One region of the Streptomyces rubrogriseus genome, then DNA from elsewhere that is predicted to be linked to it. Evidence: riboswitches for the same ligand, from Rfam matches in the RefSeq annotation. Region 1 holds a riboswitch; each other region holds the start of a gene.
The links. A riboswitch is a leader RNA that binds a small molecule or an ion and turns the genes downstream of it on or off. The one in region 1 is predicted to bind cyclic di-AMP.
Positions count from the first base shown of each region.

Region 2: linked by a shared signal. The riboswitch ahead of Sru02f_RS28810 (M23 family metallopeptidase) and the one ahead of Sru02f_RS33800 (C40 family peptidase) in region 1 are both predicted to bind cyclic di-AMP.
Region 3: linked by a shared signal. The riboswitch ahead of rpfA (resuscitation-promoting factor protein RpfA) and the one ahead of Sru02f_RS33800 (C40 family peptidase) in region 1 are both predicted to bind cyclic di-AMP.
Region 4: linked by a shared signal. The riboswitch ahead of Sru02f_RS34750 (transglycosylase SLT domain-containing protein) and the one ahead of Sru02f_RS33800 (C40 family peptidase) in region 1 are both predicted to bind cyclic di-AMP.

Region 1 is NZ_CP116256.1:7,542,443-7,549,744, reverse strand. It holds gene Sru02f_RS33820 (LuxR C-terminal-related transcriptional regulator) at 1-314, shown strand, start outside; gene Sru02f_RS33815 (C40 family peptidase) at 425-1,468, opposite strand; gene Sru02f_RS33810 (hypothetical protein) at 1,776-2,129, shown strand; gene Sru02f_RS33805 (tellurite resistance/C4-dicarboxylate transporter family protein) at 2,107-3,123, opposite strand; gene Sru02f_RS33800 (C40 family peptidase) at 3,150-4,343, opposite strand; cyclic di-AMP (ydaO/yuaA leader) riboswitch at 4,350-4,532, opposite strand; gene pcrA (DNA helicase PcrA) at 4,787-7,282, shown strand.
Region 2 is NZ_CP116256.1:6,405,692-6,412,993, reverse strand. It holds gene Sru02f_RS28825 (DNA gyrase/topoisomerase IV subunit A) at 1-558, opposite strand, end outside; gene Sru02f_RS28820 (M16 family metallopeptidase) at 894-2,246, shown strand; gene Sru02f_RS28815 (M16 family metallopeptidase) at 2,243-3,631, shown strand; cyclic di-AMP (ydaO/yuaA leader) riboswitch at 3,823-3,987, shown strand; gene Sru02f_RS28810 (M23 family metallopeptidase) at 4,000-4,752, shown strand; gene Sru02f_RS28805 (GntR family transcriptional regulator) at 4,873-5,568, shown strand; gene Sru02f_RS28800 (HPr family phosphocarrier protein) at 5,747-6,028, opposite strand; gene Sru02f_RS28795 (bifunctional acetate--CoA ligase family protein/GNAT family N-acetyltransferase) at 6,231-7,302, shown strand, end outside.
Region 3 is NZ_CP116256.1:732,256-739,557, reverse strand. It holds gene eno (phosphopyruvate hydratase) at 47-1,327, opposite strand; gene rpfA (resuscitation-promoting factor protein RpfA) at 1,576-2,304, opposite strand; cyclic di-AMP (ydaO/yuaA leader) riboswitch at 2,308-2,474, opposite strand; gene rpfC (resuscitation-promoting factor protein RpfC) at 2,658-3,686, opposite strand; gene Sru02f_RS03195 (cytochrome P450 family protein) at 3,830-5,131, opposite strand; gene Sru02f_RS03190 (nucleoside triphosphate pyrophosphohydrolase) at 5,128-6,105, opposite strand; gene Sru02f_RS03185 (SurA N-terminal domain-containing protein) at 6,182-6,835, opposite strand; partial or broken gene pkaE (serine/threonine protein kinase PkaE) at 6,987-7,302, opposite strand, start outside.
Region 4 is NZ_CP116256.1:7,727,291-7,734,592, reverse strand. It holds gene Sru02f_RS34775 (4Fe-4S dicluster domain-containing protein) at 1-54, opposite strand, end outside; gene Sru02f_RS34770 (GntR family transcriptional regulator) at 97-885, opposite strand; gene Sru02f_RS34765 (M56 family metallopeptidase) at 1,053-1,991, opposite strand; gene fahA (fumarylacetoacetase) at 2,325-3,572, opposite strand; gene Sru02f_RS34755 (HAD family hydrolase) at 4,036-4,845, shown strand; gene Sru02f_RS34750 (transglycosylase SLT domain-containing protein) at 4,869-5,360, opposite strand; cyclic di-AMP (ydaO/yuaA leader) riboswitch at 5,365-5,533, opposite strand; gene Sru02f_RS34745 (polyprenyl synthetase family protein) at 6,215-7,225, shown strand.

The DNA of each region.
Region 1 (7,302 bases):
CGGACCTGGTCAACTCCGTCTTCCGGGTCCAGGAGGGCGACGCCGTCTTCTCCCCGCGCCTGGCCGGCTTCGTCCTCGACGCCTTCGCCTCCACCGACGCCCCGCCGGTCGACGAGGACCTCGACCGCCTCACCCAGCGCGAGCGCGAGGTGCTGCGCCTGATCGCCCGCGGGTACGCCTACAAGGAGATCGCCAAGCAGCTCTACATCTCGGTCAAGACCGTCGAGTCCCACGTCTCCGCGGTGCTCCGCAAACTCCAGCTGTCCAACCGGCACGAACTGACCCGCTGGGCGACGGCACGCCGGCTGGTGTGACCGACGGACGGCGGCGACCGCATGCGGTTCCCTCCCCCCGGAGGTGTGTCGAGGCCGTCGGACTGTCGGCGTAGCTCTTGCCGCGGTTCCGGGCATCCCGGGTCGGAGGGTCACGCCACCCGCGCAGCCCCCGCGAAGGGCATCTCGTCGACCGGGGCGACGCGGACCGGGGCCGACGGGTTCGGGGCGTGGATCATCCGGCCGTCGCCGACGTAGATGCCGACGTGGCTGATGCCGGAGTAGAAGAAGACCAGGTCGCCCGGGAGGAGTTCGGACCGTGCGACGCGGCGGCCCGTGTCGATCTGGGCGTAGGTGGTGCGGGGGAGGGAGATGCCGGCGGCGCGGTAGGCGGCCTGGGTGAGGCCCGAGCAGTCGAAGGCGTTCGGGCCGGTCGCGCCCCACACGTAGGGGCTGCCGAGCTTCTGGTAGGCGTAGGCGACGGCCGCTGCCGCGCGGGAGTTGGGGGCCTGGGACGAGGGGGACAGGTCCTCCCGGGGGCCCGGCGCCGAGCGGGAGGCCCGGTCGCCGACGTCGGCGCGGTCCTCGGTGGTCAGCCGGGACAGCAGGCGGCGCGCCTTCTCCAGCTTGCCGGTGACGGTCTCGCGGTGACGTTTCAGCTCGGCCCGGCGCGACTTCAGCGAGGCCGCCTCGACGCGGGCGGCGCCGCGCAGTTGCTCGATGCCGCGGAGTTCCTTGCGTACGCGACCCACCTCGGCCTGCTGCCGGCTGCCCGCGCGCTCGGCCAACGCGGCGCCGTCGAGATACCGGTCCGGCTCGGAGGAGAGCGCCAGTTGCAGGGCCGGGTCGAGGCCGCCGCTGCGGTACTGCGCGGCCGCGACCGAACCCAGCGCCTCCCGCGCCGAGTTCAGCCGGTCCTCCTTGCGGGCGGCCTCGTCGCGCAGGTCCTCCAGGCGCCGTTCGGCGGCGTCCGCCTTCTCCTTCGCGCCGTTGTACTTCTCCGTGGCCACCTCGGCCTCCTGGTAGAGCTTGTCCACCTTGGCCCTGACCTGCGCCGCCGTCGGCTGCGGATCGGCGTGCACGGTCGTCCCGCCCAGGCCCGTCGCGGTGGCCGCACCCGCGAGGGTGATCGTGGCCGCCGTACGGGCTCTGCCGCCGCCCTTCGCGCGCTGTCGCGGCCTGCGGTGCGTTCCCACCTGCGATCCACGTCCTTCCGTACGACTCGACTCCGGCGGCGCCGGGTCGGCTCCGGTCCGTTCCGGCTGCCTGGGCCAGGACGCTAGGCGCGTCGGTAACGGTCCGGTGACGGGATGCACGGAAGTGGCGGCAGGGGATCGGGCGGCGACCGCATGTGATCGGCAAGCCCTCCGAGGCCCGGCGGCTTCACGCGGGGTGATGACCGATATGCCGGACCGGGGGCGGGTGGGGGACGTGAGCTGTTATGGGAGTGCCGGGGCGGGCCGGTGTCCGGGCGTGTCGGCCCCCTCATTAGGCTCCGGCCTCATGGACGTACTCATCCACCTCTTCGTCGGCCTGCACATCATCGGTATCGCCTCGCTCCTCGGGGGCTTCCTGACCCAGATGAAGGCGATGGGCCAGGGCGCGGCCCGGTTCACCCCCGCGATGCTGCACGGCGCGCTGACGATGCTGGTCACCGGTGCCGTCCTGGTCGGTCTCAACCAGGCCCAGGACTACTCCGTCGACAACGTCAAGATCGGCGTGAAGCTCGCCGTACTGATCGTGATCCTCGGCCTGGTCTACGTGAAGCGCGACGAGGAGAAGGTGGAGAAGCCGCTGTTCGGCCTGGTGGGCGGGCTGACCCTGGTGAACGTCTTCATCGCGGTGCTGTGGACCTGACCGCCGCCCCGGAGCCCGCTGCCGCGGACCGCAGCCCGGAGCGGGCCCGGAGGACCGCTCCCGTCGCGACCGCCAGCCATCCGGCCACCGCGATCCACAGCAGCGCCCGGCCGGGCGCGTCCAGCCACGGGACGTCGACGGCGGCGGCCACCGACAGGGTCGCCGCAGCCGTCATGCCGAGCGGGAAGACGGTCGACCAGCGGCGCACGTCGTAGCGCAGACGGGGCCAGGCGATCTCGGCGGCCAGGAGCACGGCGTACCAGGCGAGGTCGAGCGTGAGCAGCAAGACGGTCACGTCGTGCAGGACGGCCTGGTCGTCGGCGTTCCACAGGTACATGCCGGTCCCGGCCGCCGCGAGCAGCTTGGCACCGGCGAGCGCGGAGATGGCGAGCGCGCCGCCCGCCACCCAGTGGTCCCCGGAACCCCGGGCCACCTGCCGCAGGTCGAAGCGGAACAGCGCGATCAGGTAGAGCACGATCCCCAGCCAGAACGGCACCAGCGCCGCGTGCGCCAGCCACGGCGTCGAGGTGGCCGCGGCCAGTGTGGCGGCGAGCACGGTGAGCCCCTCCGTGGCCACGCAGCCCAGGAACACCGCCCCCGGCATCCGCCGCCCCCAGTGCTGCACCACCAGGAACAGCAGCCACGGCCACAGCAGGGCCGCGAGCGCCAGCAGCACCGCCGCCAGGAGCGTCCAGCCGAGCAGCGAGAACCGCGTGCCGAGCACGGTCGTCGCGGCGACGGCGGTGAGCGCCCCCGGCGTCCCCGCCCGCTTCACCCACTGGGCGTGATCGGCCAGCAGCAGGTAGACGAAGTTCGCCGCCAGTATCAGCCAGGCGGCGCAGGCCAGGGCGAGGGCGATCCGCGACAGGACCTCGCGGCCCGTCAGATGCAGGGCGACCGACACGATGCCGGTCGCCATCACCGCGGCCCCGGCCGCCGGTGGACGCTGCGCCCACCAGGTGCGCAGCGCGGAGGGATGGGTGGCCGATGACATGCGCCCGATGCTAAGTACCTCGCCGATCAGGCCGGGCGCACCACGCTGTAGATCGAGGACTCGCCGTCGTAGAAGATCGACTCCTCGCGGACGTACGCGCCCGGCTTCGGGGCGTGGATCATCATGCCGTCGCCGATGTACAGGCCGACGTGGCTGATGTCGTCGTAGAAGAAGACCAGGTCACCGGGTTGTGCCTGGGAGACGGAGACGGTCGTGCCGACGTTGACCTGGTCGTAGGTGACGCGCGGCAGTGTCACGCCGGCGGCCTTCCAGGCGGCCTGGGTGAGGCCCGAGCAGTCGTAGGAGCCGGGGCCCGTGGCGCCCCAGACGTACGGCTTGCCGATCTGGGCGCGGGCGAAGGCGATCGCCTTCTCGGCCTTGGTGCCGGTCGAGGTGCCCGGTGTCGACGAGCCGGAGTCCGACGAACCGGTGCCGTCGGAGGTCCCCGAGGACCCGGAGCCGCTCTCCTGCTGCCGGGCGGCCTCCTCCCGGCGCTCGCGCTCGGCCTCCTCGTGCGCCGCCTGCTGCTTCGCCAGCTCGGCGGCCTTGCGGGCGGCCTCCTGCTGCTTCTGCTTCTCGATCGCCGCCAGCCGGGCCTTCTCCTCGGCGGTCAGCTCCGAGAGCAGCTCCCGCGCGGTGGCGAGTTTCCTCTGGACGGTCGACTTGGCCGTCTTGAGGTCCTTCTGCGAGTCGGTGAGCGTCTCGAGGCTCTCGGTGGCCTCCCGGCGCTTCTTCATCGTCTCGGACTGCTGTGTGACGTAGTCGTCGACGGCGGTCTTCTGCCGGCCGGTGAGCCGGTTCATCAGCTGGTTCTGGTCGAAGTAGTCCTGCGGCGAGTCCGCGAGCAGCAGCGTCGCGGTCTCCGGGACCGAGGCGCCCGTGCGGTACTGGGCGGAGGCGAAGGAACCCAGCTCCTCGCGCGCGTCGTTGAGCTTCTGGGTGCGCCGGGCGACGTCGTCGAGGAGGGTGTCGACCTTCTTGCGCTGTTTGGTGGTCTTCTCCTTGGCCGCGTTGTACTTCTCGGTCGCCGACCCGGCCTGGCGGTAGAGGTCGTCGACCTTCTTCTCGACCTCTTCGAGGGTCGGCCGGTCGTCCGACGGCGTGGCGTTCGCCGTCTGGGACAGCAGGGCGACGGACGTGAGGGCCGCGGTGGCGAGGGCCGGGGTCCGTATGCCCGCGACGCGGGGGCCGGTGGGACGCGACTTGCGGTGCGACGCCAAGGAGGCGACTCCTTCCAGTGCTCCGCCTACCGGGTTAGCTGTCGGGTTCGGGCGGTGTGATGCGGAAGGGTTGCCCTACGGCGAGTCCGTCCCTCATGGAGGGCGGTGTCGCCGATTCACCCCAAAGTTCTCGGTTGGGTCCCCGGCTCCGGCTGCCGTGCGGCGTACCGGACTCGGCGGAGGCCGCGCGGCCCGGCGAGGTTCGCCGGAGGGGGTCGAGCGGCCTGCCCCGCACCGTAGCCAACTCGTGTGGCCGCTGTGAAGGTTGGTGGGTGATATGCCCGATACATTTTCGTGACCTTCTGCTCGGGTGTCTCCGGGCCGGTCGCGGGCGTCACTCTTCGTGGTTCCGCTGGTCGCGGGGCGTGTCCGCGCCGGGAGGCGGTGGGCATTTTCCGGGGTGGCACCGGGTTGTCGGTGGGGCGCCCTAGACTCGGAGAGCGATGAGCAGCCTCTTTGACGACAACTTCCTGGCGAGCCTCCAGACCCCCCGCGGTCACGAGGAGGAACCCCCGCCGCCGCCCGAGGACGATCACGGACCGGAGCCGGTTCCGCACGATCTGTTCGGCGGGAAGTTCGACGCGCCCCCGCAGCGGGACACCCACTACCGGGACGGCGCCCCGCGCCCCGCCCTGGACGCCGCGGCCCTCCTGGAGGGGCTGAACGAGAACCAGCGGGCCGCCGTCGTCCACTCCGGCTCCCCGCTGCTCATCGTGGCCGGTGCCGGCTCCGGCAAGACCCGCGTGCTCACCCACCGCATCGCCCACCTGCTGGCCGAGCGGAACGTCCACCCGGGCCAGATCCTGGCGATCACCTTCACCAACAAGGCCGCGGGCGAGATGAAGGAGCGCGTCGAGCAGCTCGTCGGCCCGCGCGCCAACGCGATGTGGGTGATGACCTTCCACAGCGCGTGCGTGCGCATCCTGCGCCGCGAGTCGAAGAAGCTCGGCTTCACCTCGTCGTTCTCGATCTACGACGCCGCCGACTCCAAGCGGCTCATGGCGCTGGTCTGCCGCGACCTGGACTTGGACCCCAAGCGCTTCCCGCCGAAGTCCTTCAGCGCGAAGATCAGCAACCTGAAGAACGAGCTGATCGACGAGGAGGACTTCGCCGCCCAGGCGGCCGACGGCTTCGAGAAGACCCTCGCCCAGGCCTACGCCATGTACCAGTCGCGGCTGCGCGAGGCGAACGCCCTCGACTTCGACGACCTGATCATGACGACGGTCAATCTGCTGCGCGCTTTCCCGGACGTCGCCGAGCACTACCGCCGCCGCTTCCGGCACGTCCTGGTCGACGAGTACCAGGACACCAACCACGCGCAGTACGCCCTGGTGCGCGAGCTGGTCGGCGTGCCCTCGGAGCACCCCGTCGACGTGCCGCCGGAGGCCGAGGTGCCGCCGGCCGAGCTGTGTGTGGTGGGCGACGCCGACCAGTCGATCTACGCCTTCCGCGGCGCCACCATCCGCAACATCCTCCAGTTCGAGGAGGACTACCCGGACGCGACGACGATCCTGCTCGAGCAGAACTACCGCTCCACCCAGACCATCCTCAGCGCCGCCAACGCGGTCATCGAGCGCAACGAGTCCCGCCGCCCCAAGAACCTGTGGACCAACCAGGGCAGCGGCGCCCGGATCACCGGGTACGTCGCCGACACCGAGCACGACGAGGCGCAGTTCGTCGCCGACGAGATAGACCGCCTCACCGACGCGGGCGAGGCCAAGGCCGGGGACGTCGCCGTCTTCTACCGGACCAACGCCCAGTCCCGTGTCTTCGAAGAGGTCTTCATCCGCACCGGCCTGCCCTACAAGGTCGTCGGCGGCGTCCGCTTCTACGAGCGCAAGGAGGTCCGGGACGTCCTGGCCTACCTGCGGGTGCTGGCCAACCCGGAGGACTCGGTGCCGCTGCGCCGCATCCTCAACGTCCCCAAGCGCGGCATCGGCGACCGCGCGGAGGCGATGATCGACGCCCTCTCCCAGCGCGAGAAGATCAGCTTCCCGCAGGCGCTGAGGCGCGTCGACGAGGCGTACGGGATGGCCGCGCGCTCCGCGAACGCCGTCAAGCGGTTCAACACGCTCATGGAGGACCTCCGTACGATCGTCGAGTCCGGCGCCGGACCGGCGACCGTCCTGGAGGCGATCCTCGAACGCACCGGGTACCTCGCCGAGTTGCAGGCCTCCACCGACCCCCAGGACGAGACCCGCATCGAGAACCTCCAGGAACTCGCGGCCGTCGCCCTGGAGTTCGAGCAGGAGCGGGCCGAGGGCGAGGAGGCCGGGACGCTGGCCGACTTCCTGGAGAAGGTCGCGCTCGTCGCGGACTCCGACCAGATCCCGGACGAGGAGGACGGCGACGGCGTCGTCACCCTGATGACCCTGCACACCGCCAAGGGCCTGGAGTTCCCGGTCGTCTTCCTCACCGGCATGGAGGACGGCGTCTTCCCGCACATGCGCGCCCTCGGCCAGGCCAAGGAGCTGGAGGAGGAGCGGCGCCTCGCCTACGTCGGCATCACGCGCGCACGTGAGCGGCTGTACCTGACCCGGTCGACGCTGCGCAGCGCCTGGGGCCAGCCGTCGTACAACCCGCCCTCGCGGTTCCTGGAGGAGATCCCGGCCCCGCACCTGGAATGGAAGCGGACCGGGGCGAACGGTCCCGCGCCTTCCGCTCCGGTCTCGGGCGTGGCGGCCTCGCTGTCGTCGTCCCGGTCGAGGTCCCGGTCCTCGGCGTCGGGTGCGTCCGGCTTCGCCACGGGGAGGTCGGCCGGTGCCGAGCAGCCCACGGTCTCGCTGGCGGTCGGCGACCGCGTCACGCACGACCAGTTCGGGCTCGGCACGGTGGTCGGCGTCAAGGGCACCGGGTCGAACGCCGAGGCGACGATCGACTTCGGGGACACCAAGCCGAAGCGGCTGCTGCTGCGGTACGCGCCGGTGGAGAAGCTCTAGCGGCCCGGCGCGGGGCGGCC
Region 2 (7,302 bases), 1.1 Mb from region 1:
GATGCCCGAGGCGCCGTTGACCAGCAGGTTCGGGAAGGCGGCGGGCAGGGCCACCGGCTCCTGCTCCTGGCCGTCGTAGTTCGGGGCGAAGTCGACGGTGTCCTCGTCGATGGACTCCGTCATCAGGCCTGCGGCCTCGGCCATCCGGCACTCGGTGTACCGCATGGCGGCCGGCGGGTCGTCGTTGCCCAGCGAGCCGAAGTTGCCGTGGCCGTCCACCAGCGGCACCCGCATCGAGAACGACTGGGCCATGCGGACCAGGGCGTCGTAGATCGACGCGTCGCCGTGCGGATGCAGCTTGCCCATGACCTCGCCGACGACGCGGGCGCACTTCACGTAGCCGCGCTCGGGCCGCAGGCCCATCTCGTTCATCTGGTAGACGATGCGCCGGTGCACCGGCTTGAGGCCGTCGCGGGCGTCCGGCAGCGCACGGGAGTAGATGACCGAGTACGCGTACTCGAGGAAGGAGCCCTGCATCTCGTCGACGACGTCGATGTCGAGGATCTTCTCCTCGTACGAGTCGTCGGGCGGCGGGGTCTTCGTACTACGGCGGGCCATCGCTGCCGGCTCCTTGCTGAAGCGTGAACGGTGATCTGACGCCGTCCATTGTGGACTGCGGCACTGACAGCGACCGACCAGGACCCGTCACGGGCTGCCGGCCCGGCGCTGCCCGCAGGGTACGCCCTCGTCCCGGGGTGCCGTCCGCGCAGCCGTCTCCGGCGGCCCGTCAACCGCGTTCTCGCTCTCGGCGTACGAGGCCCGGGAACTCCACCGGCCGCCCGCACGCTTGCATACAGTGGCAGGACCGGCGGAATTCCGCAGTTCCGCCCATGGATTCCACCCGGTGGTTCACCCAGTGACTCCACCAGGATCTCGCGATCGAAGGGACGTACATGCCCATGGGTCACACGGCCACAGCCCAGGCAGGCTCCGGCGGCCTGACAGCGACCGAGCACCGCCTGGCCAACGGCCTGCGCGTGGTGCTCTCCGAGGACCACCTGACCCCGGTCGCGGCGGTGTGCCTCTGGTACGACGTCGGCTCGCGCCACGAGGTCAAGGGGCGCACCGGCCTGGCTCACCTTTTCGAGCACCTCATGTTCCAGGGCTCCGCCCAGGTCAAGGGCAACGGCCACTTCGAGCTGGTGCAGGGCGCCGGCGGCTCGCTCAACGGCACCACCAGCTTCGAGCGGACCAACTACTTCGAGACCATGCCCGCCCACCAGCTGGAGCTCGCCCTCTGGCTGGAGGCCGACCGCATGGGCTCCCTGCTCGCCGCCCTGGACGACGAGTCGATGGAGAACCAGCGGGACGTCGTCAAGAACGAACGCCGCCAGCGCTACGACAACGTCCCCTACGGCACCGCCTTCGAGAAGCTGACCGCCCTCGCCTACCCGGAGGGCCACCCCTACCACCACACGCCGATCGGCTCGATGGCAGACCTGGACGCGGCGACCCTGGAGGACGCGCGCGCGTTCTTCCGCACCTACTACGCGCCGAACAACGCGGTGCTCTCGGTCGTCGGCGACATCGACCCCGAGCAGACACTCGCGTGGATCGAGAAGTACTTCGGCTCCATCGCCTCGCACGACGGCAAGCAGCCGCCCCGGGACGGCGCGCTGCCCGACGTCATGGGCGGGGAACTGCGGGAGGTCGTCGAGGAGGAGGTCCCGGCCCGCGCCCTGATGGCGGCCTACCGCCTGCCGGAGGACGGCACGCGCGCGTGCGACGCGGCCGACCTGGCCCTGACCGTCCTGGGCGGCGGCGAGTCGTCCCGCCTGTACAACCGGCTCGTCCGCCGCGACCGCACCGCCGTCGCCGCCGGGTTCGGCCTGCTCCGGCTCGCCGGGGCGCCCTCCCTGGGCTGGCTGGACGTGAAGACGTCCGGCGACGTCGAGGTGCCGGTCATCGAGACGGCCATCGACGAGGAGCTGGCCCGCTTCGCCGAGGAGGGCCCCACGGCCGAGGAGATGGAGCGCGCCCAGGCCCAGCTCGAGCGCGAGTGGCTGGACCGCCTGGGCACGGTCGCCGGCCGCGCGGACGAACTGTGCCGGTACGCCGTCCTGTTCGGCGACCCGCAGCTCGCCCTCACCGCCGTGCAGCGGGTGCTCGAGGTGACCGCGGAGGAGGTCCAGGAGGTCGCCAAGGCCCGCCTGCGCCCCGACAACCGCGCGGTGCTCGTCTACGAGCCCACCGCCCCCGCCGACGAGACCGACGCCACCGACGAGAACGAGGAGGCGGCCAAGTGACCGAGCTCGCCACCATGGAATTCCACGCCCAGCCGCAGGCCGGCGAGCCCAAGCCGTGGGCGTTCCCCGCCCCCGAGCGCGGCAGCCTCGACAACGGCCTCACCGTGCTGCGCTGCCACCGCCCCGGCCAGCAGGTCGTCGCCGTCGAGGTGCTCCTCGACGCCCCCCTGGACGCCGAGCCGGCCGGTCTCGACGGCGTCGCCACCATCATGGCGCGCGCCTTCTCCGAGGGCACCGACAAGCACTCCGCGGAGGACTTCGCCGCCGAGCTGGAGCGCTGCGGCGCCACCCTGGACGCGCACGCCGACCACCCCGGCGTCCGGCTGAGCCTGGAGGTGCCCGCCTCGCGCCTCGGCAAGGCACTCGGCCTGCTCGCCGACGCCCTCAGGGCGCCCGCCTTCGCGGACGGCGAGGTCGAACGGCTGGTGCGCAACAGGCTCGACGAGATCCCGCACGAGCTGGCCAACCCCTCCCGGCGTGCCGCCAAGGAACTCTCCAAGGAGCTGTTCCCGGCCGACGCGCGCATGTCGCGCCCGCGCCAGGGCACGGAGGAGACGGTCGAGGCCATCGACGCGGCGGCCGTACGCGCCTTCTACGAGCGGCACGTCCGCCCCGCCACGGCCACCGCGGTGGTCGTCGGCGACCTCACCGGCGTCGACCTGGACGCGTTGCTCGGCGACACCCTGGGCGCCTGGACCGGCTCGGCCGCCGAGCCGCGTCCCGTGCCCCCGGTGACCGCCGACGACCGGGGCCGGGTCGTCATCGTGGACCGTCCCGGCGCCGTCCAGACGCAGCTGCTGATCGGCCGCACCGGCGCCGACCGGCACGACCGCGTGTGGCCCGCGCAGGTGCTCGGCACCTACTGCCTGGGCGGCACCCTCACCTCGCGCCTGGACCGCGTCCTGCGCGAGGAGAAGGGCTACACCTACGGTGTGCGGGCGTTCGGCCAGGTCCTGCGCTCCGCGCCGGACGGCACGGGCGCCGCGATGCTCGCCATCAGCGGATCCGTCGACACCCCCAACACCGGTCCCGCCCTGGAGGACCTGTGGACGGTGCTGCGCAAGCTGGCCGCGGAGGGGCTCACCGACGCCGAGCGCGACGTGGCCGTGCAGAACCTGGTGGGCGTGGCGCCGCTGAAGTACGAGACGGCGGCGGCCGTGGCGAGCACGCTGGCCGACCAGGTCGAGCAGCACCTGCCCGACGACTTCCAGGCCACGCTCTACCGTCAACTGGCCGCCACGGGCACCGTGGAGGCCACCGCGGCGGTCGTGAACGCCTTCCCGGTGGACCGTCTCGTGACGGTCCTGGTCGGCGACGCGGCGCAGATCAAGGAGCCCGTCGAGGCCCTCGGCATCGGCGAAGTCACCGTGGTGGCGGCCGAGTAGCGGCACGCGCGCGCGGCGGCCCCGGTGACCGGTGTGTCACCGGGGCCGCCGTTTGTCCGGATTGGGGGAGTGGTTGCTCGTCTGCCCTGTGGCGTGCGCTACAAAAAGCCTGTTGCGTTTGAGGATTGAACGCAGCCGCGTTTAGCGTCGTCCGGGCTGTTCGTCAGGCAGTGCGCCGCATCCGCGGCACCGGACAGTCATCGCCGAGTCCCCGTACGGCGCGAGCCAGGGGAGCCGGGGACCCATCGAAGTCCCTGGGGTGAATCGGACGCCCGCGCGCACCGCGAGGGGGTCCGTAGGAGACCTTCCACCTCCGAACCCGTCAGCTAACCCGGTAGGCGAGAGGGAAGGAAAGGACAAGCCTCTACATGGCGTTCACGCGCGCCACCGGGAAGCACCGCCGTCCCAGTCGGGTGCACCGCACCACCGCCCGCGCGGCGGGTGTCGCGGCCCTCGCCACCACCGGCGTGGTCGGCACCCTCGCGGCTCCGGCGCTGGCCGCCGAGCCCGAGGTGGAACAGACCGGGCTCACCCCGGTCGTCACCATCGGCGACTCCATAGCCGACGAGATCGACGCCCAGGCCCTCGCCCAGAAGCAGGCGGCCGCGGACGCCGCCGCCCGCGAGGCGGCCCGCGAGCGGGCGGCCGAGGCGGCCAAGGAGGCGCGCGAGGCCAAGGAGCGCGCCGCGCGGGAGGCGGAGCGCGAGCGCCTCAACACCTTCGTCGCGCCGATCACCGCCTCGTACGTCTCCACCGCCTACCAGGCCGGCAGCTCCCTGTGGTCCTCCGGCAGCCACACCGGCATCGACTTCCACGCCTCCAGCGGCACGTCCGTGCACTCCGTGGGCGTCGGCACCGTCGTCGAGGCCGGCTGGGGCGGCGCGTACGGCAACCAGGTCGTGATCAGGATGCACGACGGCACGTACACCCAGTACGGGCACCTGTCGTCCATCGGCGTCTCGGTCGGCCAGTCGGTCGAGCCCGGCCAGCAGATCGGCGTCTCGGGTGCCACCGGCAACGTCACCGGACCGCACCTGCACTTCGAGGCCCGTACCAGCCCCGAGTACGGCTCGGACATGGACCCCGTCGCCTATCTCCGCTCCCACGGAGTGAACGTCTGACGAAAAAGCCCCGGCTTCCCGAGTCGGGGCTTTTTGTATTCCATGCCGGCTTGATTGGCCTAGAGTCGCTGAAAGCGCGTCCATCGTCGACGTTTCTGGGGATCAAGGCGGAGGTCGGTCATGCGTATTCCGGCACATTCGGTGTGCACGGCGATTCGGGACGACATCGTGACCGGCGTCCACGGACGCGGGAGCCGGCTCACCGAGGAGATCCTCGCCCGCCGTTACGGCGTCTCCCGCGTCCCCGTCCGCGAGGCCCTGCGCACGCTGGAGGCGGAGGGCTTCGTGGTGACCCGGCGGCACGCGGGCGCGTGCGTCGCGGAACCGACCCGGCGGGAGGCCGCCGACCTGCTGGAGACCCGCACGCTCCTCGAGCCGCTCGGCGCCTCCCGGGCCGCGCGGCGGCGCACCGACGCACACCTCAAGGTGCTGCGCGGCCTGGTCAGGCTGGGGCAGGAACGGGCCGGGCGGGGCACCGTGGACGAGCTGCGCTCCCTGGGCGGCTGGTTCCACGAGACCCTCGCCAGGGCGGCGGACAGCCCCTCCCTGACCGCGCTGCTGACCCAGCTCCGCCACAAGATCGCCTGGATGTACGTCGTGGAGGCACCGGTCGGACCGGTGGAGCACTGGGCGGAGCACGCGGCGATCGCCGACGCCGTGGCCCGGGGCGACGCCGAACGCGCGCGGGCGCTCATGACCCGGCACATCGAGCGGTCGGCGTCCGGGTACCGGCTCCGGTTCGCCTCCGGCGGCGCGACGGCAGAGCGTGTGAGGAATACGCAACATTCCGTAAACACCGCGAGCCCGCTCCGGTAACACAGGTTCCGTATACAAAAGCGGGGGAATTCCGGCGGCTATTTCTGCCGTCCCGAACGTGCAGAAGCAGAAGCAGAAGCAGAAGCAGAAGCAGAAGCAGAGGCAGAAGCGGAAGCGGAAAAGGAGAAAGGCCCGCCCGGTGGTCCCGGCGGGCCTTTCGGTGCTGCTGTCCCGTCCGTCAGACGGTCTCGGGAAGCTCCTCGAGCCCCTCGGCGACCAGCTTCGCCAGCCGCTCCAGGGCCGCCTCCGCGCCCTCGGCGTCGGACGCGAGGACGATCTCCTCGCCCCCCTGGGCGCCGAGGCCGAGGACGGCCAGCATGGAGGCCGCGTTGACGGGGGACCCGTCGGCCTTGGCGATCGTCACCGGGACGCCTGTGGCCGTGGCGGCTCGGACGAAGATGGAGGCGGGGCGGGCGTGGAGACCCTCGGCCCAGCCGACGTTGACGCGGCGCTCAGCCATGTGATGCTGCCCTTCAGGTGTTCAGAGGCGTTGGAGTTGTCTAGACCAGTCTTGTCTAGACCAGTTTCCCACATCGTGAAGCGAGCCGGGACGACCACGTGGGCCGCCCCGTCCGGGTCCCGGACCGCGGCCTCGGTCCGGACCTCCGTCCCCCACAGACTGCCCCGCGCCGTTGTCGTACGCGAGCCGTACTCTGGGGCCCATGCAGACCTCGTCGGACCGGCACGAGTACCCCGCCCACTGGGAAGCCGACGTGGTGCTGCGCGACGGCGGCACCGCGCGCGTCCGCCCCATCACCGTCGATGACGCCGAGCGCCTGGTCAGCTTCTACGAGCAGGTTTCCGACGAGTCGAAGTACTACCGCTTCTTCGCGCCGTACCCTCGCCTGTCCGCCAAGGACGTCCACCGCTTCACGCACCACGACTTTGTGGACCGGGTGGGACTCGCGGCCACCATCGGCGGCGAGTTCATCGCCACCGTACGCTACGACCGGATCGGGGCCGGCGGAACACCCGCCACCGCACCGGCCGACGAGGCCGAGGTCGCCTTCCTCGTCCAGGACGCCCACCAGGGGCGCGGCGTCGCCTCCGCCCTCCTGGAGCACATCGCCGCCGTCGCCCGCGAGCGGGGCATCCGCCGCTTCGCCGCCGAGGTGCTGCCCGCCAACAACAAGATGATCAAAGTCTTCATGGACGCGGGGTACACCCAGAAGCGAAGCTTCGAGGACGGGGTGGTCCGCCTGGAGTTCGATCTCGAACCCACCGACCGCTCGCTGGCCGTGCAGTACGCGCGCGAGCACCGCGCGGAGGCCCGTTCCGTGCAGCGGCTGCTGCAGCCCGGCTCGGTCGCGGTCGTCGGCGCCGGCCGCACCCCGGGCGGCGTCGGCCGCAGCATCCTCGGCAACATCCGGGACGCCGGCTACACGGGGCGCCTGTACGCCGTGAACAGGGCCTTCCCCGAGGACATGAAGGAGCTCGACGGGGTTCCGGCGTGCCGTTCCGTGCGCGACATCGACGGGCCCGTCGACCTCGCCGTCGTCACCGTGCCCGCCGAGCACGTCCCGGACGTCGTCACGGCGTGCGGCGAGCACGGGGTGCAGGGCCTGGTGGTGATCTCCGCCGGATACGCCGACAGCGGCCCCGAGGGGCGCGAACGCCAGCGCGCCCTCGTGCGGCACGCGCGGTCGTACGGCATGCGCATCATCGGGCCCAACGCCTTCGGGATCATCAACACCTCCCCCGACGTGCGGCTCAACGCCTCTCTCGCCCCCGAGA
Region 3 (7,302 bases), 6.8 Mb from region 1:
GACCGGATACGGGGACGTACGTACGACGCTGCCTTCTACCGGGCCGTCAGCCCTTGAAACGCGGGAAGGCGCTGCGGCCGGCGTACACCGCGGCGTCGTCGAGGATCTCCTCGATGCGCAGCAGCTGGTTGTACTTGGCGACGCGCTCGGAGCGGGCCGGGGCGCCGGTCTTGATCTGGCCGCAGTTGGTGGCGACGGCCAGGTCGGCGATGGTGACGTCCTCGGTCTCGCCGGAGCGGTGGGACATCATGCACTTGAAGCCGTTGCGCTGGGCCAGCTCGACGGCGTCCAGGGTCTCGGTCAGCGAACCGATCTGGTTGACCTTGACGAGCAGGGCGTTGGCCGAGTTCTCCTCGATGCCGCGGGCCAGGCGCTCCGGGTTGGTGACGAACAGGTCGTCGCCGACCAGCTGCACCTTGTCGCCGAGCTTGGCGGTGATGGTGTTCCAGCCGTCCCAGTCGTCCTCGAACAGCGGGTCCTCGATGGAGACCAGCGGGTACGCCTCGACCAGCTCGGCGTAGTACTCGGTCATCTCGGCGGCGGTGCGCTCCTTGCCCTCGAAGGAGTAGGAGCCGTCCTTGTAGAACTCGGACGCGGCGACGTCGAGCGCGAGGGCGATCTGCTCGCCGGGGGTGTAGCCGGCCTCCTTGATCGCCTCGAGGATGAGGTCGAGGGCCTCGCGGTTGGAGCCCAGGTTCGGGGCGAAGCCGCCCTCGTCGCCGAGGCCGGTGGCCAGGCCCTTGTTCTTCAGGACCTTCTTGAGGGTGTGGTAGACCTCGGCACCCCAGCGCAGCGCCTCGGAGAAGGACTCCGCGCCGATCGGGGCGATCATGAACTCCTGGATGTCCACGTTGGAGTCGGCGTGCGAGCCGCCGTTCAGGATGTTCATCATCGGCACCGGCAGCAGGTGCGCGTTCGGGCCGCCCAGGTAGCGGAAGAGCGGCAGGTCGCTGGCCTCGGAGGCGGCGTGGGCGACGGCGAGGGAGACGCCGAGGATGGCGTTGGCGCCGAGCGAGCCCTTGTTGTCGGTGGCGTCCAGGTCGAACATGGCCTGGTCGATCAGGCGCTGCTCGGTGGCGTCGTAGCCGACCAGCTCCGGGCCGATCTGCTCGATGACGGCCAGCACGGCCTTCTCGACGCCCTTGCCGAGGTAACGGCTCGGGTCGCCGTCACGCAGTTCGATGGCCTCGAAGGCACCGGTGGAGGCGCCGGACGGAACGGCGGCACGACCCGTGCTGCCGTCGTCGAGGCCGACCTCGACCTCGACCGTGGGGTTGCCTCGGGAGTCCAGGATTTCCCGGGCTACGACGACGTCGATGGACGGCACGAGCATCTCCTTCTTCAATGTGACGCTTCACTGTGGCGCTTCGGTCCGTCGCGGTCCCGCGGGACCGCGACGGCTCTGCGGGACCGAGCCTAACCGGCTCCGGGCGATCGGCCAGCCGATCGCCCACCCGCTGGACAGAACCGAGAGTAAATTGTTTCAGAACGGAACAAAGGCGGAACATGAAAAGTCCCGCCCCGGTGCGTACGGGGGAACACGCACCGGGGCGGGAGTCGCGGGACCGCCGCCGCTTACTTCAGGTGCAGCTGCTGGCCCGGGTAGATCAGGTCGGCGTCGTCGACGATGTCGTCGTTCAGCTTGAACAGCTTCGCCCAGCCGCCCTTGACGTCGTGCTCCTCGGCGATCGAGCTGAGGGTGTCGCCCTTGACGACCTTGTACTCGCCGTCGCCCTTCTCGACCTTCTTGCCGGTCGGGGTGGTGACGGTCTTCTTGGCGGGCTTCTCGGCCTTCGGCTCGGCGGCCGGGCGCTCGGCGGAGCGGGAGGCCTTCTGCTCGGTGGAGCGCTCGGCGGTGGAGCCGCTGCTCTGGCTCTGCGAGCCCTCGGAGCTGCCGGAGCCGCTGTCCTCGGAGCCGCCACCGGTGTAGGCGGCGCCCGACAGGCCGGTGCCGCAGACCGGCCAGGCACCCTTGCCCTGGCCGGCGAGCACCTTCTCGGCGATCTGGATCTGCTGGGACTTGCTCGCCTGGTCGGCGGTGGAGGCGTACTGCGTACCGCCGTAGGCGGCCCAGGTGGAGGCGGAGAACTGCAGACCGCCGTAGTAACCGTTGCCGGTGTTGATGGACCAGTTGCCGCCGGACTCGCACTGGGCGACGGCGTCCCACTCGGACGCGGTGGCGGCGGAGGCGTTGCCGGCCGCCATCAGCGGGGCGGCGACGGCGGCACCGGTGACGCCGGCGACGGCGATGACACGGGTGGCCTTGGACGGGCGACGGTGCTTGCCCTTGCCGGAAAACAGCATGGTTGATCCCCTCACCGACGCCTGCGAGGTGAGCTGTCGGGTTCGGGCCGGTTGAGTTGCCCGGCCGGGTTCCTCCCGGAACTCGGCTTCACCCCTAGCCGCTCCGGCTCAACTGCCCGGTGCGGCGCTTACCTTGGGTCCCCCGCTCCTGCCTGCGGCGCTTGACGCGACGACTGTTCCCGTACGGCCGCTGGCAGGATTCGGCGTTGCGGCTGTCGGGGCCCGCGGTGGCGAGCGGTCATGACCGTAGACACGCGCTCCGCGGATTTTCAAAGACGATCACGGCTTCTGAGACCTATCTCTCACGAGATCCAAAAGGGACATACGGTCTCTAACCGTGACGCGAACTCCCCCTACTTTTCGCCCGATTCGCCCGTGACCGTGAGCGTCTGACCGGGCAGGATGTGGTCGGGGTCGGCGCCGACGACGGCCTCGTTGTCGGCGTAGAGCGCGTGCCACCCGCCGTCGACGTCAAGGGAGTCGGCGATGGCCCAGAGGCTGTCGCCGGTGCGGACGACGTAACGCCCGTCCCCGGCCTCTCGCTCGCCACCGTCGCGCGAGGCGTGCCGGCCCGACGTCGGGTCCGTACGGCCCTCTCCCGTCGCACCCTCGTCCGCGCTGCCGCCGCGGTGCTTGCCGGAGCCGGACGAGCCCTCGGTGCCCTGCCGTTCGGCACTGCCGGAGGGGTCGGATTCGGCGGAAGTGTCCGGCTTGGCGGATTGGTCCGCACCGTCGGACGAGTCGCCCGACGCCCCGCTCGAACCGTCGGACGGGGTGTCAGACGACGAAGACGGCGAAGAAGAGGGCGAGGGGGACGAAGAGGACGCCCCGGACGTCGACTCCGGCGCCTCGGACGAGCCGGACGACTCGGATGACTGGGACGACTCGGGCGTTTCGGTGGTCGCGGGCGATTCGGACGACTTGGTGGTGTCCTGCTCCCCCGAGGCGTCCGAACCTTCCGACGCCCCGTCACCGGCCGTGCCGGAGCCGTCGCCCGTGCCCCCGGAGCCGCTGCCCAGGCCGGCGAGCAGACCGCAGGTCGGCCAGGCGGCGATGCCCTGGGCCGCGTGTATCTTCTCGGCGATTCTTATCTGCTGGGAGCGACTGGCCTGGTCGGCGCTGGGGGCGTAGTCCAGACCGCCGTACTGCTCCCAGGACTCCTGGGACAGCTGCAGGCCGCCGTAGTAGCCGTTGCCGCTGTTCTGGCTCCAGGCGCCGCCGGTCTCGCACTCGGCGACCTGGTCCCAGTTCGCCGAGTCGGCCGCGTGCGCGCCGGTGGCGCCGAGCAGCGGGATCGCGATGGCGGAGCCGGTCACTCCGGCGGCGACGACCAGTGCGGGTGCCTGGCGGGGGCGGCGGTGACGACCGTTCCCGGAGAGCATGCGACGACCTTTCACGAGACGACGGGGACCGCGCGGCGGATGACGCTCGACACCACGCTGATCCGTGAACGTATAGGGAGATCATCGCTTGTCACAAGTTCATGCCGCGCAGATCACGTGAAGATCACAGAGGTGAGCGCGTGTCACTTTTGCGTCGGCGACGGACCGTTGCCGGCCGATGACGCGGGCGGCGTGAACGAGACGGGCAAGGTGCGCAGACCTCGCATGATGAGGCCGCCGCGCCACCGGAGTTCGGCCGGGTCGGCGGCGAGACGGAGGTCCGGCAGCCGGGTCAGCAGCGTGGCCAGCGCCGTCTGGCCCTCCAGCCGGGCGAGCGGGGCGCCGAGGCAGTAGTGGATGCCGTGGCCGTACCCGAGGTGCTGGCTGTCGCGGCGGGCGAGGTCCAGGGTGTCCGGGTCGGTGAACCGCTCCGGGTCCCGGTCGGCGGCGGCCAGGACGACGAGGACCGGGTCGCCGGCCGCGACGTCCTGGCCGCCGATGGTCAGCTGCCGGGTGGCGAAGCGCCAGGTGGCCAGCTCCACCGGGCCGTCGTAGCGCAGAAGTTCCTCGACGCCGGTCTCCAGCAGGCCGCGCTCCCCCGCGGCCAGCGAGGTCTGCAGCCGCTCCCGCTGCCCGGGGTGGGTGAGCAGCGCGTAGGTGCCGTTGCCGATCAGGTTGACGGTGGTTTCGAATCCCGCGAAGAGCAGGATGAAGGCCATGGCCGCGGCCTCGTTCTCGGTGAGGTGCTCGCCGTGGTCGGAGGCGCGGATCAGACCGGAGATGAGGTCCTCGCCGGGGGCGGGCTCGGGCGGCAGCGCGGCGCGCTTGCGGTGGATGAGGTCGGCGAGGTAGCCGCGCATCTTCTTCACCGACCGGGCGACGCCGCCCCGCGGGCCCCCTTGGTGACGGATCATCATGCCCGCCCAGTCCCGGAAGTCGTCCTGGTCCTCGCGGGGGACGCCGAGCAGGTCGCAGATGGCGTAGATGGGCAGCGGGAAGGCGAAATCGTGGATCAGGTCGGCGGAGCCGGTGGCCGCGAACCGGTCGATGAGACCGTCGGCCAGCTCCTGCACCCGGGGCGCGAACTCGGCCACGCGGCGGGGCGTGAACGCCTTGCTGACCAGTCGTCGCAGCCTGGTGTGGTCGGGCGGGTCGATGTTGAGCAGATGGGTCATCAGCTCGGCCTTGCGCTCCCCCGGGATGCCGGTCTTGCCCTTGGCGTGCGCGGGCTCGTCGTGGTGCGCCGGGTTCTTGGACAGCCGCGGGTCGGCGAGCGCCTCTTTCGCGTCGGCGTACCGGGTGACCAACCACGCCTCCACTCCGCTGGGCAGCCGGGTGCGGTGCACGGGGGCGTGCTCGCGCAGCCAGGCGTAGGCGGGGTAAGGGTCGCTCGCGAACTCCCAGCTGAACAGCTCGGGGACCGGGGCGGAAGAGCTGCCGGTCATCCCTCGACCGCCCGGATCGCGTCCCGGTAGGCGCGGGCTGCCGCTCTCAGGGCCGCCTCGGGGTCGGTGCCCTCGGACTCGGCGCGGGCGGCGAGGGCGAGCAGGTCGTAGCCGATGCCCTCGCCGGTCGGCAGCGGGACGTCGAGGCCCGCGGTGCGGACCCGGGAGTGGAGCTTGGCGGCGAGGGCCAGGCCGGGCTGGCCGAGGGGGACGCCCTCGGTGACCGAGGTGCGCTGCTTCTCGGCGGCCTTGGTGCGCAGCCAGTGGGCGCGGACCTCCTCGGGGGTGTCGGCCGTCTCGTCGCCGAAGACGTGCGGGTGGCGGTGGACGAGCTTGTCGACGATGGTGCCGGCCACGTCGTCCACGGAGAACGGGGCGTCGGGGTCCTCCTCGGCGATGCGGGCGTGGAAGACGACCTGGAGGAGCACGTCTCCCAGCTCCTCCCGCAGCTCGTCGCGGTCGCCGTCCTCGATGGCCTCGACGAGTTCGTACGCCTCCTCGATGGCGTACTTGGCCAGCCCCTTGTGGGTGCGCTGCGAGGACCAGGGGCATTCGAGGCGGATGCGGTCCATGACCTGGACGAGGTCGAGGAGGCGGGCGCCCGGGAGGTCGTAGGAGGCGGGGAGCAGCTCGAGGTCGGGCATCCGGACCCGTCCGGAGCCGGCGAGACGGGCCAGTGAGTCGGTGAGCGCGGGCTCGCCCTCGCCGGTCGCGACGACCACCGCGGTACGGCCGCCGGCGCAGTCGTCCACCAGTTCCTCGGCGGTCGGGGCCGTCTCCTCGACCCGTATCCCCGCCTCGCGCAGGTAGGGCAGCTGGGGGTGGGCTCCGTCGGCACACAGGACGCGGTCGGCGGTGCGCAGGGCCTGCCAGGCGGGCCAGGACAGCAGGCCGGGGGCGACGCGGTGGCTGGTGGTGAGCAGGACGATGCGGCCCTGGTCGGGGGTGGTCGGGCCGGCGGTGGTTGCGTTCACTCCTCGAACCTAACGCACGCCGCCGACGGCCCCCCGAGTTGTCCACAGGGGGCCGTATCGCCGCTGCTCAGGGGCGCTAAGCCGGCTGCTGGGACCCCGCGGCCGTGATCTCCCGCACCCACGGTGTCCGGGTGTCGACGCGGCTGCTCTTCTGGACGTCCCAGGCGCCGTAGCGCGGGTTGAGGTCGACGTCGAGCTTCTTGGAGGCCTCGGACAGGGCCTGCCAGAACTCGGGGCGGCTGGTGTCGGTGCCGAGGCTCTGGGCGAGCTTCTGGGCCTCGATCTGGACGAGGAGGTTGTCGTCGAGGCGGTCGGGGGCGACGCCGTACTGCTGGAGCCAGACCGTCTCCAGCTGCTCGGGACCGCCGGCCTGCTTCTCCAGCTCGCCTCGCATGTCCTGCACTTCCTTGCGGCTGACGCTCACCCCGGCGTCCTGGGCGGCGCGGTGCAGGACCCGGTCGAGGACCATGCCGTGCAGGGTGTCGCGGGTGAGGGTGCCGGTCCGGGCGACGACCTGCTGGTACTGGGTGTCGTCCGGGACGGCGGCGCGCTGTGCCTCGCGCACCTCGTCGACGCGGCTCTCCAGCTGGGCGACGGTGATCCGCTGGTCGCCGACGACGGCCGCCGCGCCCGGATGCGCGTCGTTGCCGCAGGCGGCGAGCAGGGGGGCCGCTGCGGCGATCGCGGCGGTGAGGAGAAGCGCGGGGCGACGGCGGCTGCGGCGGTGCAAGGGAACCTCCCGTTTGGAGATTGTGCGACGGTGCACAAAGTCTTGCGATGATCGATGTTAGGCAGTGGCCCGGCTCTGGCCAACCCATTGGACCAACGATTCATCAGGACTTCGGGCACCGCCTCGGGCCCGGTCCGCTTGGCGGCGGGGGTCAGCCGTGCATCCGGCCCAGCCACTGGAGCGTGCGCCGGACGTCGGCCGCGAGCGGATGGCCCGGGCCGTGGACGCGCTCCACGTCGTGCAGCAGCCGGGCCAGCGTGTCGTGGGCGGCGGCGCGGTCGCCGAGGGCGAGCAGGAGGTGGCCGATGCGGCGGCGGACGTCGTGGGCCAGGTCGGGGTCGCCGGCCACGTACTGGTTCTCGTAGTACGGCAGCAGCGCCCGGTACTCGGCGAGGGCGGCGGCCGGTTCGCCGAGCTGTTCCAGGCACTGGGCCGCGTCGTAGCGGTGGCGCAGGCACTGCGGGTCG
Region 4 (7,302 bases), 180 kb from region 1:
CTTCGACTCGTCGATGGTCACGGGCACGTCGGCCCGCTGGGGCGCCAAAGGCATGGCTGTCTCCAGGGAGGGTGCGCGAAAGGGTGGTGAGGGGGATTACAGGGAACGGTGCAGCAGGCCGCTCATCGCGATGCGGTCGCCGCGGAAGCGGACGAACTCCAGGTCGACGGGGCGGCCGTCGGCGAGATGGGTGAGCCGTTCCAGCATGAGGACCGCCGTGCCGCGCGGGGCCTCCAGCACGGCGGCGGAGTGCGCGTCGGCGGTGACGGCCTCCAGGGTGATCTCGGCGTGGCCGAGGGGCCGGCCGGTGACGGATTCCAGGAGCCGGAAGACGTCGGTGTTCTCCAGGTCGGCGCCGAGCAGGGCGGTGCCGATGTCGAGGGGGAGGTAGGTGAGGTCCAGGGAGAGGGGGACGCCGTTCAGGCGGCGCAGGCGCTCGATGTACAGGACGTCGGCGCCGGGTGGGACGCGGAGGCGTTCGGCGACCGGGGCGGGAGCCGGGACGGGGACCGTGGTGCGGACCTCGTTGGTGACGCGGCCGTGTTCGTGCAGGGTCTCGGCGAGGCCCATCAGGCGGTCCAGCCCGTGGGCGTACTTGCGGGCCACGACCACCGTGCCGATGCCGGGCTGCCGGGCCACGAGGCCTTCGGCGCGCAGGAGGTCGAGCGCCTGGCGGACGGTGTTGCGGGTGGTGTCGTAGTCGGCGGCGAGGGTGGCCTCGTGGGGGAGGGTGCCGTCGGTGAAGGCGTCGTCGAGGAGCTGGCGGCGGAGCAGGTCGGCGAGTTGCCGGGCCCGGTCGGCGCGCAGCCGGCGCCGCGTGCGGTGGGCTGCGACGGTGGTCGCGCCCTGGCCGGCGTGGTCTCGGATGCGGTCGGTGGGCGGCATGGCTGGAACCATACCTATCCGGTCGGATTAGTGGTGTTGCTGGAATGTTGCGCCACCGGGAGCTCCGCCGGTCGTGGGGGTGAGCTGGGGTTTCTGCGGCGGGTGGGGGAGTTCTGCCACCAGGGTGCGCCGGCGTGTGCGGGGTGGGCCCGGTCGTGGGGGTGCGGCTAGGCCAGGGCGGTCAGGCCCGGGGCGAAGGTGATGAGGAGGGGGATGAGCGGGACCAGGGCAGCCGTTGCCGTGGTCAGGGCCCGGTGGCGGCGCGGCAGGCGAGGGCGGGGTTCCAGGAGGCGGTCGACGCGTTCGCCGAGGAGGCGGTGGCTGGAGGCGCAGGAGAGGACACCGCGGTGCTGGTTCAGCTCGATCAGGGCCAGCGCGGTGGTCAGGTGGCCGCAGCGGCGGGAGGCGGTGTCGTCGGCCGAGAGCTCGACCAGCCGGTGGGTCTGGTCGCAGAAGTGGGCGAAGAGCGGCACGCTCGGGAAACCGGTGGCCAGGGCGGTCGACAGGTGCAGCAGCCAGTCGTGGCGGGCCCGGGCGTGGCCGCGCTCGTGGGTGAGCACGGCGTCCAGCTGATGGTCGGTGAGGCGGTGCAGGGCACCGGTGGTGACGATCAGCTGGGGCGGGCTGCCGGGCATCCACCAGGCGTCCGGGTACTCGTCCTCCAGGACCAGCAGCGGACCACGGGCCGCCGGGAGCCCGGCGGGCAGGTCGGGGGCGCGCTCGCGCAGGTGGGCGCGGGACCGGGCGCGCCGCCGGCGGGCCTCGACCAGCTCGCGGGCGAGCATCGCGGTCGTCCAGGCCGCGCCGGCCGCCAGCAGCAGGGTGAGGGCGGCCGCCCAGACCGGGCCGGCGGAGAGGTTGTACGCCGCGGTCACCGCGGGTGGCGCCGGGGCGAAGAGCTGGGCGCGGACGGTCCCGAAGACGGCGGTGGCGCCGAGGGCGAGTGCCGTCAGGCAGCACAGCAGCACCGTCGCGACCAGGCACTGCCACACCCACAGCCCGACCACGGGATCCCGCTCCGGCCACGCGGAACGGGTCAGCGCGCGGGGCACCGGCACCGCGGCGGTCACGGCGACGACGAACAGCAGGAGCAGGCAGACGGTCATGCCACTGGCTCCGGATCCTGGTCGAAGGATGGGCGGATCTGGCCGTACATGGGTGGTGCTGGCCGTACAAGGGGTGGTGCTGGCCGTACAGGGGTGGTGCTGGGCCGGGCCGTGCGCGCGCACACCGCCCGACGCCAGTATGACGGGGCCGGGCGGTGCGAGTCAGGTGTCGGCGGACACCGATTCCAGAACCTGGGCGTACGGACCGCGGGCGTACGGACCTCGGGCTTACGGACTGAGGGCGTACGGACGTTGAGCGTACAGACCTCGGGCGTAGGGGCCTCGGGCGTACAGGCCCCGCACCCCCTCGGCCGTGGCGTCGCGCGCGTACCGTCAGACGCCCTGCCCGACCCCCCGGCCGACCACTCGCCCGGTCACCTCTCCCAGCCCCACCCGGACACCGTCCGGGCCCGGGGCCCAGGCCGACAGGGTCACCACGTCGCCGTCCTCCAGGAACGTCCGCTTGCCGTCGGGGAGTTCCAGCGGGTCGCGGCCGTTCCAGGTCAGTTCGAGCAGCGACCCCCGCTCCCGCTCGGTGGGCCCGCTCACCGTGCCCGAGCCGTAGAGGTCGCCGGTGCGCAGCGAGGCTCCGTTGACCGTCATGTGGGCCAACTGCTGGGCGGCCGTCCAGTACATGGTGGAGAACGGCGGCTCGGAGACGACGTGGCCGTTGACGGCGACGGAGATCCGCAGGTCGTAGCCGCCGGGATCGTCCTGGTCGGTGTTCGTGTCGTCCAGGTAGGGCAGCAGCTCGTGCGTGCGCTCGGGCGGCGCCACCCGGGCCTCCTCCAGCGCGTCCAGCGGGGTGATCCACGCCGACACCGACGTGGTGAAGGACTTGCCGAGGAACGGACCGAGGGGGACGTACTCCCAGGCCTGGACGTCCCGCGCGGACCAGTCGTTGAGCAGGCAGAGCCCGAAGACGTGCTCGCGGAAGTCGCCGAGCGCGACCGGACTGCCCAGTTCGGACGGCACACCCACGACGAAGCCGACCTCCGCCTCGATGTCGAGCCGGACGGACGGGCCGAAGACGGGTGCGGCGTCGGCCGGGGGCTTGCGCTGCCCCGACGGGCGCACGACGTCCGTGCCCGAGACGACGACCGTGCCGGAGCGGCCGTGGTAGCCGATCGGGAGGTGCTTCCAGTTCGGGGTGAGGGAGTCGGCGGCGTCGGGGCGGAAGATCTGGCCGACGTTGCGGGCGTGGTTCTCGGAGGCGTAGAAGTCGACGTAGTCGGCGACCTCGAAGGGCAGGTGCAGGGTCACCGACGACAGCGGGTGGAAGAACGGCTCCAGGGTCTCGCGGTGGGAGGGGACCGTCACCCACGCCGTCAGCGCGCGCCGCACGTCCGACCACGCCGTGCGCCCGGCCGCCAGCAGCGGGTTGAGGGTGGGCTGCGCGAGGAGGGCCGCGTACGGCGAGCCGAGCGCGTGGGCCGCCGCCCCCGCGTCGAGGACGTGGTCGCCCAGCCGGACGCCCACCGTCCGGTCCGTCCGGTCGAGCGAGCCGGGGATCGAGAACACGCCGTACGGAAGGTTGTGCGGGCCGAAGGGGTCGCCCTCGGGGACATCGAAGGGGGGCATCGGGTGCTGCCTCGCTTTCGTGCTCGCCATGTGCGCCGTGCGCGCCGTGTGTGCCGTTGCGTGACGGCGGCTGTACTGGGTGTGTCAAGTGTGCCGGGTGTGTCAGGTGTGCCGGGTGTGCCGTTGTGTCACGTGATCGGGGTGCGTCACGTGACGCACGCGGTCCGGCCACACGTTACGGGTGACGTGCCGCTCTTGGGCAGTACCGCCGAAGGCGGCGGCGCCCGGTCCGGGTTCGGGGGCGGAAGGCACCACGGGGAGCACCCGGCGGGCAGGTAGCGTGCGATGCCGCCGCCAACCGGTGCACAGGCCCTGAACGGGCTTTAGCCGATGATGTATCAGGTTTCGGACATCCTCGGGCGTCGTCGTGCAACGCCGTGCGGGTTCGAGCGCACTCGCTACGCCCTCGCTCGGAAGCGGTCACGGGTGAGTCGGACGGGTGCGGTGTCCGTATTCTCTGATCATGGACCGCACCGCGTATTCACTCGTCGCCACCGACCTGGACGGCACGCTGCTCCGAGGCGACGACACCGTCTCCGACCGGTCGCTGGCCGCGCTGGCGCGGGCCGCCGGGGCGGGTGCGCGGCACCTGGTGGTGACGGGGCGCCCGGCCCCCCGGGTGCGCCCGCTGCTCGACCGGCTCGGCTGCACGGGGCTCGCGGTGTGCGGACAGGGCGCGCAGGTGTACGACGCCGGCGCGCACCGGATGCTGTGGTCGGTCACCCTGGACCGGGAGCTGGCCGAGACCGCGCTCGGCAAGATCGAGGCCGAGGTGGGCCAGGTGCACGCGGCCGTGGACCAGGACGGCGTCGACGGGCTGACACTCATCGAGCCGGACTACCTGATGCCCCACCCGACGCTGCCCGCGGTGCGCGTCGAGCAGCGTGCGCAGCTGTGGTCCAGGCCGATCAGCAAGGTGCTGCTGCGCCACCCCGAGCTGACCGACGACGAACTGGCGGCGACGGCTCGCGCGGTGGTCGGTTCCCTCGCGACGGTCACCATGTCGGGGCCCGGCACGGTGGAGCTCCAGCCCTGCGGCATCACCAAGGCCACCGGTCTGGCGCTGGCCGCCGAGCACCTGGGTCTGGAGCGGCGGCGGACGATCGCCTTCGGGGACATGCCCAACGACATCCCGATGTTCCAGTGGGCGGCCCACGGTGTGGCCATGGCCGGCGCGCACCCCGAACTCAAGGCGGTGGCCGACGAGGTCACCACGACGAACGAGGACGACGGCGTGGCCGTCGTCCTCGAGCGGATCTTCGGTACCTCTTAGGCGAGGTTCGGGCGGCGTACGGCTCAGTACGCGCTGAAGACGTTGTCCATCGAGCCGTAGCGGTCGGCCGCGTAGTTGCAGGCGGCGGTGATGTTGGCGACCGGGTCGTACGGGTCCCAGGAGGTGCCCTCGACGTGGTACGCCTGGAAGGTCGGGTCGATCACCTGGAGCAGGCCCTTGGACGGGGTGCCGTTGATGGCGTTGATGTCCCAGTTGTTGATGGCGAGCGGGTTGCCGGAGGACTCACGCATGATGTTGCGGTGAATGCCCTCGTAGGTCCCGGGGATGCCGTGCTGGGCCATGATGTCGAGCGACTCGCGGATCCAGCCGTCGAGGTTGTCCGGGTAGGCCGTGGCCGCCGTGGTGGCGGTCGTGGCGGCGGCCGGGGTGGCCGCGGAAGCGGTGGTGGCGCCGATGAGCGGCAGCGCGAGCACCGCGGCACCGGTGCCGGCCACGGCGAGCTTGCGGGCGAGGCGGCTGGTGCGGGCGTGACGGTTCTGACCGTTGGCAGACATGCGGTGTCCCTCTCCTTACGCCTACGAGGTGAGCTGTCGGGTTCGGGCGGGGAGGTGCCCGGCCGTGCCCTGACGGGTACGGCTTCACCCCGAGCCGCTCCGGTGGTGACCGGTGCGGCGACTTACCTGGGTCCCCCGCTCCTGCCTGCGAGTTTGTTGGGTGGATGACTGTGCGACGGGCGGTGGCAGGATTCGGCGTCCACCCGACAGGCCGGGAACGTATGCGAGAGCACATGTCCGGAACAAGTGCAGGAATCACCCAACATGCCTGTTGACCTTGGTCTGAGGCCTATATGGCTCTTGATCCTTTGCTGCTGCCAATCCCCAACTGGCTTGCGGGGCAAAGGGAGGGCACAGGTTCCGGCCGGGTTGCCTGTAGGTCGTCCGGAGTGAGCCAACTCACTGGCTTCAACAAGCACGGCAAATGGGGCATTAAGCCCAACTGGGAGCCAACCGGCCGCGGGTGGGGACGGCTTCGGGTGTCGGGCGGGGAGGGGTGGGAAGCGGGGAAGGGGAGAGGGCGGTGGAGGGGTGGCGCATAAGGAGGGGGCGGGCGTGTCGATCGGGTGACGTTCTCGAAGTGCGGGCCGTTGGGAGGAGTGATGGGATCTTCGGTGGCGGCTCCGGCCCGTTCGCCCTCCGGCTCCGGCTCGTCCCCTCTGGCGATATCAATCAAAATCTGCTCATATCACCTGATCAAAAACATACCGTTAATGATCCGATACCGACCAGCCTGTAACGGTGGGCGCTAGCGGTGATCGAAACGTGACCGGATACGCTGACTTGAGTGGTGGCAGCGACCTATCGACAAACCAGGTAATCGCCAGTAGACACCAGCAGACAGGAGACCCCTCGTGACCGTCGTCGGGCCGTTCGGGCTGAGCGTGCGGGACCAGGCTCTGGAAGCCGATGTCCAGGCCGGATTGGTTGCTGTCGAGGAAGGGTTGCTTGAGGCAACCAAAAGCGAGGTGCCGTTCATCACGGAGGCCGCCCAGCACCTGGTGCGGGCCGGCGGGAAACGGTTCCGGCCGCTGCTGGTGATGCTCTCGGCCCAGTTCGGTGACCCCTACGCCCCCGGGATCGTGCCCTCGGCCGTGGTCGTGGAGCTGACCCACCTCGCCACGCTGTACCACGACGACGTGATGGACGAGGCCGCCGTGCGGCGCGGGGTGCCCAGTGCGAACACCCGCTGGGACAACTCGGTCGCGGTCCTCACCGGCGACTTCCTGTTCGCCCGCGCCTCCCAGATCCTCGCCGACCTCGGACCCGAGGCGGTCCGCGTCCAGGCCCTCGCCTTTGAGCGGCTGGTCACCGGTCAGATCCTGGAGACGGCCGGCCCGCAGGACGGCCGCGACCCGGTCGACCACTACCTAGACGTGCTGGGCGGCAAGACGGGCTCCCTGGTGGCGGTCTCCTGCCGGTTCGGCGCGATGATGTCCGGCGCCGACGAGACGGTGGTGGACGTCCTCACCCAGTACGGCGAGCGGCTCGGCGTCGCCTTCCAGCTCGCCGACGACGTCCTGGACATCGCCTCCGACTCCGACGAGTCCGGCAAGACGCCCGGCACGGACCTGCGCGAGGGCATCCCCACCCTGCCCGTGCTGCGGCTGCGCGAGCGGGCGGCCCGGCTGGGACTCGCCGAGGACCTCGCGCTGTGCGAGCTGCTCGACTCCGACCTGAGCGACGACGCGCGGCACGCCGAGGCGCTGCGCCTGCTGCGTGCCCACCCCGCGCTGGAGCAGGCCCGCCGGGACACCGTCCGGTACGCGGAGGAGGCCCGGGCGGCGCTGGCCCCGCTGCGCGAGTGCGACGCGAAGGCCGCGCTGGTGGAGCTGTGCGACGCGGTGGTCCACCGGGCCGGCTGACCGCCCTCCGCGGTCCGTCGCCGCCTGCGCGGTCCGCGCCGGCCCCTACGGGGCGGGGGAGTCGGCGCCCCTGCGTG